2 regions of the Kitasatospora saccharophila genome follow, and region 2 is predicted to be linked to the other one. Evidence: predicted binding sites of a transcription regulator. Region 2 holds the regulator's gene; the other holds the start of a gene.
What was found. Region 2 encodes HrcA, which represses chaperone genes, less so after heat shock. Its sites were predicted from a motif close to TTNGCACTCNGNNNNNCNGAGTGCNAA; they were not measured.
Positions count from the first base shown of each region.

Region 1: groL (chaperonin GroEL) is a predicted target of HrcA. The motif match lies at 1,924-1,950, and genes of this name have one in related genera.

Region 1 is NZ_BAAANS010000038.1:40,961-44,943, reverse strand. It holds gene ABD345_RS25610 (Uma2 family endonuclease) at 1-69, opposite strand, end outside; gene groL (chaperonin GroEL) at 181-1,803, opposite strand; gene ABD345_RS25600 (cold-shock protein) at 2,163-2,369, opposite strand; gene ABD345_RS25595 (MoaD/ThiS family protein) at 2,993-3,271, opposite strand; gene thrC (threonine synthase) at 3,326-3,983, opposite strand, start outside.
Region 2 is NZ_BAAANS010000002.1:163,659-167,641, reverse strand. It holds gene htpX (zinc metalloprotease HtpX) at 1-830, opposite strand, end outside; gene hrcA (heat-inducible transcriptional repressor HrcA) at 1,131-2,204, shown strand; gene dnaJ (molecular chaperone DnaJ) at 2,285-3,421, shown strand; gene ABD345_RS02555 (16S rRNA (uracil(1498)-N(3))-methyltransferase) at 3,549-3,983, shown strand, end outside.

The DNA of each region.
Region 1 (3,983 bases), on a different contig from region 2:
CCTCCCCTCTTCCTCATGACGCTGTTCGCCCTCAAGGTAGTCCGACCCGGAGCCGCCGAAACCGTCCATGGCCCCAGCGTCCCACGAAGGGGTGACCCCGGCGAGAACGCCGCGAGGGCGGCCCCCCGAAGGAGGCCGCCCTCACGAGCGAACGCGTGGAACGTCGGATCCCGAAGGGGATCAGAAGTCCATGTCACCGCCCGGCATGCCGCCGCCGGCGGCCGCGGCGGCCTTCTCCGGCTTGTCGGCGATGACGGCCTCGGTGGTGAGGAACAGCGCCGCGATGGAGGCGGCGTTCTGCAGCGCGGAGCGGGTGACCTTGGCCGGGTCGATGATGCCGGAGGCGACCAGGTCGACGTACTCGTTGGTCGCGGCGTTCAGGCCGTGGCCGGCGGGCAGGTTGCGGACCTTCTCGACCACGACGCCGCCCTCGAGGCCGGCGTTGGTCGCGATCTGCTTGATCGGGGCCTCCAGGGCCACGCGGACGATGTTGGCACCGGTGGCCTCGTCGCCCTCCAGCTCCAGCTTGTCGAACGCGACACCGGCCTGCAGCAGGGCGACGCCGCCACCGGCGACGATGCCCTCCTCGACGGCGGCCTTGGCGTTGCGCACCGCGTCCTCGATGCGGTGCTTGCGCTCCTTGAGCTCGACCTCGGTGGCCGCGCCGGCCTTGATGACGGCCACGCCGCCGGCCAGCTTGGCGAGGCGCTCCTGGAGCTTCTCGCGGTCGTAGTCCGAGTCGGAGTTCTCGATCTCGGCGCGGATCTGGTTGACCCGGCCGGCGACCTGGTCGCTGTCGCCGCCGCCGTCGACGATGGTGGTCTCGTCCTTGGTGATGACGACCTTGCGGGCGGTGCCGAGCAGGTCGACGCCGGCGTTCTCCAGCTTGAGGCCGACCTCCTCGGAGATCACGGTGCCGCCGGTCAGGATGGCGATGTCGCCGAGCATGGCCTTGCGGCGGTCGCCGAAGCCCGGGGCCTTGACGGCGACGGACTTGAAGGTGCCGCGGATCTTGTTCACGACCAGGGTCGACAGGGCCTCGCCCTCGACGTCCTCGGCGATGATGACGAGCGGCTTGCCGCTCTGCATGACCTTCTCCAGCAGCGGGAGCAGGTCCTTGACCGAGGAGATCTTGGAGTTGGCGATGAGGATGTACGGGTCCTCGAAGCTCGCCTCCATGCGCTCCAGGTCGGTGGCGAAGTAGGCGGAGATGTAGCCCTTGTCGAAGCGCATGCCCTCGGTGAGCTCGAGCTCCAGGCCGAAGGTGTTGCTCTCCTCGACGGTGATGACGCCTTCCTTGCCGACCTTGTCCATGGCCTCGGCGATGAGCTCGCCGATCTGGGTGTCGGCGGCCGAGATGGAGGCGGTGGAGGCGATCTGCTCCTTGGTCTCCACGTCCTTGGCCTGGGCCAGCAGCTGGTCGGAGACGGCGGCGACGGCCTTCTCGATGCCGCGCTTGAGGGCCATCGGGTTGGCGCCGGCGGCGACGTTGCGCAGACCCTCGCGGACGAGCGCCTGGGCGAGCACGGTGGCGGTGGTGGTGCCGTCACCCGCGACGTCGTCGGTCTTCTTGGCGACCTCCTTGACCAGCTCGGCGCCGATCTTCTCGTACGGGTCCTCGAGCTCGATCTCCTTGGCGATGGAGACACCGTCGTTGGTGATCGTGGGGGCGCCCCACTTCTTCTCCAGGACGACGTTGCGACCCTTGGGGCCGAGCGTGACCTTCACGGCGTCGGCAAGCTGGTTCATGCCACGCTCAAGGCCGCGGCGGGCTTCCTCGTCAAAGGCGATGATCTTGGCCATCAGAAGTGGTCCTCCGGGACACGGTCGACTGCTCGGACCAAGGGGTGCCCGCGACGGACGGCCCAGGAGAGCGGGGGTCCCTTCCCCTACCGCTTCCGGGGCCTCACCGGCCCGGTCCGTTTGTCACTCTCACACGGTGAGTGCTAACGCCAATGATTAGCACTCTCGGGTGGCGAGTGCAAGCCCATTGGGGCCCTGCCACGGCCCCGGCGGGGCCCCGGCGCGGCCCGGCGGGGGCGCTGCGGGGCCCGGGAAACGCCCGGAAAAGCCGACGGGCCCGCCCCGGACGCCGTCGCGTCGGGGCGGGCCTGCCTGTGGCGTTCTGTGCCCGGCCTGCGGCCGTGCGGTCAGCCGGTGCCTCAGGCGCCGGCGGCGCGGACCATGTCGGCCTGCGGACCCTTCTGACCCTGCGAGATCTCGAACTCGACCCGCTGGCCCTCTTCCAGGGTGCGGTAGCCGTCCATCTGGATCGCGCTGTAGTGGACGAACACGTCCGCTCCACCGTCGACCGCGATGAAGCCGTAGCCCTTCTCGGCGTTGAACCACTTGACGGTGCCCTGAGCCATTCCGAACTCCCCTTGTGCTGTGCTGGCCCTTCAGAGATCCGCGGGACGCGGACCCGGAGGTCTGGAAGGCCGGCCTGGGGACTCCCCCCCGTACGGCGCAGCCTCTGTCGCGGCTGAATGTATCCGGATATGCGCCCTCTGCAACAGGCCCAATTTCCGGGGAAACTCCGGGCCCCGCAGGGGATATGCCGGGGCGAAAGGCGCACCGCCCGACAATTGCCACTGGACATATCGGACGCGGCACCGCAAAACGCCGGAACAATTCTGACGGCGGCCTGACAGAACGGGCGGCACCGGGCCGCGTCGGGCGAGAAAGGGCGGCGGGCCGGGCCGGCGCCGGTCCCGACGGGCGGGGCGGAGCGGGGTCCTGCACGGGCGGGGCGCGGTGCGGTGCGGGGCGGGGAGGCGCGGGGCGGTGCAGAAAAAGGGGGATTGAACCGGGCCGTGGGGGGTAACGGACCTGACCGGAACTCTACTCCCCGACCCCCGGCGGAATTCCGCCGCCCCGCCCGGCGGGAAAACCGCAGGTAACCGGGGCAATGAGCCCGGCCGAACACGAAGCCGCCGTCCGGTCCGGAAAATTGAATTCCGAACCAAACGGCGGCCGCGGGAATGCGGGGCGGTCAGCAGCCGCCGGCCACCGCCGGAATGATCGACACCGAGGCGCCGTCCTTGATCTCGGTCTCCAGGCCCTCGGCGAAGCGCACGTCGTCGTCGTTCACGTACACGTTGACGAAGCGGCGCAGCTTGCCGGTGTCGTCCAGCAGGCGGGCGGCGATGCCGGCGTGGTTCGCCTCCAGGTCCGCGATGAGGGCGGCCAGGGTGGCGCCCTCGGCGGTCACCTCGGCGGCGCCGCCGGTGTAGGTGCGCAGGATGGTCGGGATGCGGACGTTGGCGCTCATGCGGGCTCCTCGGGCGTGGGGTCGGGGCGTGGGGGGGTGTCCTGCGGCTGGGTGTCAGGCGGTGGCGAGGCCGGCGGCGCGGAAGGACTCCAGCGTCGGGCGGATCACGGCGGCCATGCCGGCGTCGGAGACCGCGTCGAGGGTCTTGAGGCCGTCGCCGGTGTTGATCGCGACGGTCTCCTTGGACGGGTCCAGCTGGCCGGTCTCGACCAGCTTCTTCAGCACGCCCACGGTGACGCCGCCCGCGGTCTCGGCGAAGATCCCCTCGGTGCGGGCGAGCAGCTTGATCGCCTCGACCACCTCGGCGTCGGTGACGTCCTCGACCGCGCCGCCGGTGCGGCGGGCGATGTCCAGCACGTACGGGCCGTCGGCCGGGTTGCCGATCGCCAGCGACTTGGCGATGGTGTCCGGCTTGACCGGCTTGATCACGTCGCGGCCGGCCTTGAAGGCGACGGAGACCGGGGAGCAGCCCTCGGCCTGGGCGCCGAAGATCTTGTACGGCTTGTCCTCGACCAGGCCGAGCTTGATCAGCTCCTGCAGACCCTTGTCGATCTTGGTGAGCTGGGAGCCGGAGGCGATCGGGATGACGATCTGGTCGGGCAGCCGCCAGCCGAGCTGCTCGCAGATCTCAAAGGCCAGGGTCTTGGAGCCCTCGCCGTAGTACGGGCGGAGGTTGACGTTCACGAAGCCCCAGCCCTCGCCGGCCGGGTCG
Region 2 (3,983 bases):
TTGGCGCTCAGCGCCGGGGCGAAGTAGAAGGCGTTGTACGGCTGGGACTGCCGCAGGTCCTTGGTCGGGATGGCGGCGATCTGCCCGGTCACCTTGGTCAGCGCCGAGGCCAGCGCCGCGGGCCGCCCGGTCAGCTGGGCGGCGGCCCGGTCGGCGGCCAGCTCGCGGTAGCGGGAGAGCAGCCTGGTCAGCAGGAAGCTGACCGCGTACACCACCATCGAGGCCAGCGGGATCAGCACCATCGCGATCGCCGCGTTCTGGTCGTTGCTGTTGCGGTTGCCGCCGCCCATCATCCCGCCGTACAGGGCGATCCTGGTCATCGCGCCGGCCAGCACGCCGAGGAACCCGGCGACCGTCATCACCGCGACGTCCCGGTGCGCGACGTGCGACAGTTCGTGCGCCAGCACGCCCTCCAGCTCCTCCGGCTCCAGTCGGCGCAGCAGGCCGGTGGTCACGCAGACCACCGCGTTCTGCGGGTTGCGGCCGGTGGCGAAGGCGTTGGGCATGTCGTTGTCGGCGACCGCGACCCGGGGCTTGGGCATGTCGGCCAGCGCGCACAGCCGGTCCACCGCGCCGTGCAGCTGCGGGTACTGCTCGGGGGTGACCCGGTGGGCGCCCATCGCCCGTTCGGTGATCTTGTCGGAGAACCAGAACTGGGCGACGAACAGGCCGCCGGAGATCAGCACCACCAGCGGCCAGGCGCCGCGCAGCAGCACGATCAGCAGGCCGGTGAAGCCCACGTAGAGCAGGCCGATCAGGAACATGGTGGTGACCATCCGACCGGTCAGGCCGCGGTCGGGGGCGAACCTGGAGTGCTGGGAAGCGGACATCGCTGCTCCTCCTCTGCCTCGCGCGGGCCGGGCCCGGCCGCTCGCCCGGCTGCCCCGCTCGCCTTCGATGCTGCCACCGGGCGGGCCCGCGGGCACCATCCGAAACGGTGGGAATTCGGTGGGAACCGGACGACCTCCGGGCGCGTCGCACCTTCTTCGGACGAGGATCACGCGGGCGCACCGTTCCTGCCGTCAGGCCCGGGCCGTACACTGGCACGTACGGTTCTGGCACTCTGCCCAGCTGAGTGCCAGGCCGGAGCGGACACCGGAACAACGGACGACGACGGAGGTGCGTGCCCCATGCCGGACGACGGCAAGCCCGACGGCCGACTCATCGACCCGCGCCCGTCCGCCCGTCCGCTGGACGAGCGGCGGCTCGCGGTGCTCCGGGCGATCGTCCAGGACTACGTGGGCACCGAGGAGCCGGTCGGCTCCAAGGCCCTGGTGGAGCGGCACAACCTCGGCGTCTCCCCGGCCACCGTCCGCAACGACATGTCCGCGCTGGAGGAGGAGGGGTACATCCACCAGCCGCACACCAGTGCGGGCCGGATCCCCACCGACAAGGGCTACCGGCTGTTCGTCGACCGGCTCGCCGAGGTCAAGCCGATGACCCCGCCGGAGCGCCGGGCGATCCGGCACTTCCTGGAGGGCGCGGTCGACCTGGACGACGTGGTGGCCCGGACGGTGCGGCTGCTCGCCCAGCTGACCCGGCAGGTCGCGGTGGTCCAGTACCCTTCGCTGACCCGCTCCACGGTGCGGCACATCGAACTGGTGTCGCTCACCCCGACCAAGCTGATGCTGGTGCTGATCACCAACACCGGCCGGGTCGAGCAGCGGATGGTCGACTGCCCCGCCCCGGTCGGCGAGGCCCTGCTGGCGGACCTGCGGGCCAAGCTCAACGGCATGGCGGGCGGCTGCCGGCTGCCCGAGGTGCCGACCGTCCTGGAGGACCTGCCGGCCGGTTTCGAGCCCGCCGACCGGCCCGCCGTCAGCACCGTGCTGACGGTCCTGTTCGAGGCGCTGGCCGAACAGAACGAGGAGCGGATCATGCTGGCGGGCACCGCCAACCTGACCCGCTTCGGCCACGACTTCCCGCTCACCATCCGCCCGGTCCTGGAGGCCCTGGAGGAGCAGGTGGTGCTGTTGCGCCTGCTGGGTGAGACGGCGGACTCGGCGATGACGGTCCGGATCGGCCACGAGATCGCGTACGAGGGGCTCAATTCCACGTCCGTGGTCTCGGTCGGTTACGGTTCGGGCGACCAGAGCGTGGCAAAGCTGGGAGTGATCGGTCCGACCCGGATGGATTACCCGGGCACAATGGGGGCGGTGCGCGCGGTGGCACGGTACGTCGGCCAGATCCTGGCGGAGTCGTAGCGGAACGGCGCAGCGGAACGGCGCAACAGGCAGCGTGCTGTCGCAGGCACTTCTAGAGGCGGAACAAACCGGAGCATTTGGTGGCCACGGACTACTACGCGGTACTCGGCGTCCGACGCGACGCGGGGCAGGACGAGATCAAGAAGGCGTTCCGGCGCCTCGCCCGTGAACTGCACCCGGACGTCAACCCGGACCCGAAGACGCAGGAGCGGTTCAAGGAGATCAACGCCGCCTACGAGGTGCTCTCCGACCCGCAGAAGCGTCAGGTCTACGACCTCGGCGGGGACCCGCTGTCGCCGGGCGGCGGCGCGGGCGGCTTCGGCGCGGGCGCGGCCGGGTTCGGCTTCTCCGACATCATGGACGCCTTCTTCGGCGCCGCGACCGGCCAGCGCGGCCCGCGCTCGCGCACCCGCCGCGGCCAGGACGCCATGATCCGGCTGGAGATCACCCTGGAGGAGGCCGCCTTCGGCACCACCAAGGAACTCCAGGTCGACACCGCCGTCACCTGCACCACCTGCAGCGGCGAGGGCGCCGCCCCCGGCACCTCCGCGCAGACCTGCGACATGTGCCGCGGCAAGGGCGAGGTCTCCCAGGTCACCCGGTCCTTCCTGGGCCAGGTCATGACCTCCCGCCCCTGCCCGCAGTGCCAGGGCTTCGGCACCGTCGTCCCCACCCCCTGTCCCGAGTGCGCCGGCGACGGCCGGGTCCGCGCCCGCCGCACCCTCACCGTCAAGATCCCGGCCGGCGTCGACAACGGCACCCGGATCCAGCTGGCCGGCGAGGGCGAGGTCGGCCCCGGCGGCGGCCCCGCCGGCGACCTGTACGTCGAGATCGCCGAGACCAGCCACCCGACCTTCCAGCGGCGCGGCGACGACCTGCACTGCACCGTCACCATCCCGATGACCGCCGCGTCGCTCGGCACCCAGGTGCCGCTGCAGACCCTCGACGGCCTGGAGGAGGTCGACATCCGGCCCGGCACCCAGTCCGGCCAGTCGATCCCGCTGCACGGCCGCGGCATCACCCACCTGCGCGGCGGCGGCCGGGGCGACCTGATAGTGCACGTCGAGGTGCAGACGCCCACCAAGCTCGACCCCGAGCAGGAGGAACTGCTGCGGCGGCTCGCCGTGCTCCGCGGCGAGGAGCGTCCCTCCGGGCAGTTCGCGCCCGGCCAGCAGGGCCTGTTCTCCCGGTTGAAGGACGCCTTCAACGGCCGGTGAGACAGCGGTCGGCGACCCCGACCACCCGTACGACCCGGGCCGGGAGCGGTGCGGGGCCGCGTGCCCCCGCCGCTCCCGGCCCGTTCTCCCCCCGAGACGGCTCCCGCCGGAGAGGACCGCTGCACCGATGACCGCACCCGTGTTCGTCGTCGACGACCTGACGGGAGCCGCGCCCGGCACGACCGTCCGCCTCGACGGCCCCGAGGGCCGGCACGCCGTCGCCGTCAAGCGCCTGGAGCCCGGCGAGGCGCTCACGCTGGCCGACGGCCGCGGCCGCGGCGCGGACGGCACCGTCGCCGCGCTGCACGGCAAGGACGCCCTCGACGTGCTGGTCACCGCCGTCCGCGAGGAACCCGCCCCCGCACCCCGGATCACCGTCGTCCAGGCGCTCCCCAAGGGCGACCGCGGCGAACTCGCCGTCGAGACCATGACCGAGGCCGGCATCGACGTGATCGTCCCCTGGGCGGCCTCCCGCTGCATCACCCAGTGGAAGGGCGAGCGCGGCGCCAAGGCGCTCGCCAAGTGGCGGGCCACCGCGCGCGAGGCGGGCAAGCAGTCCCGG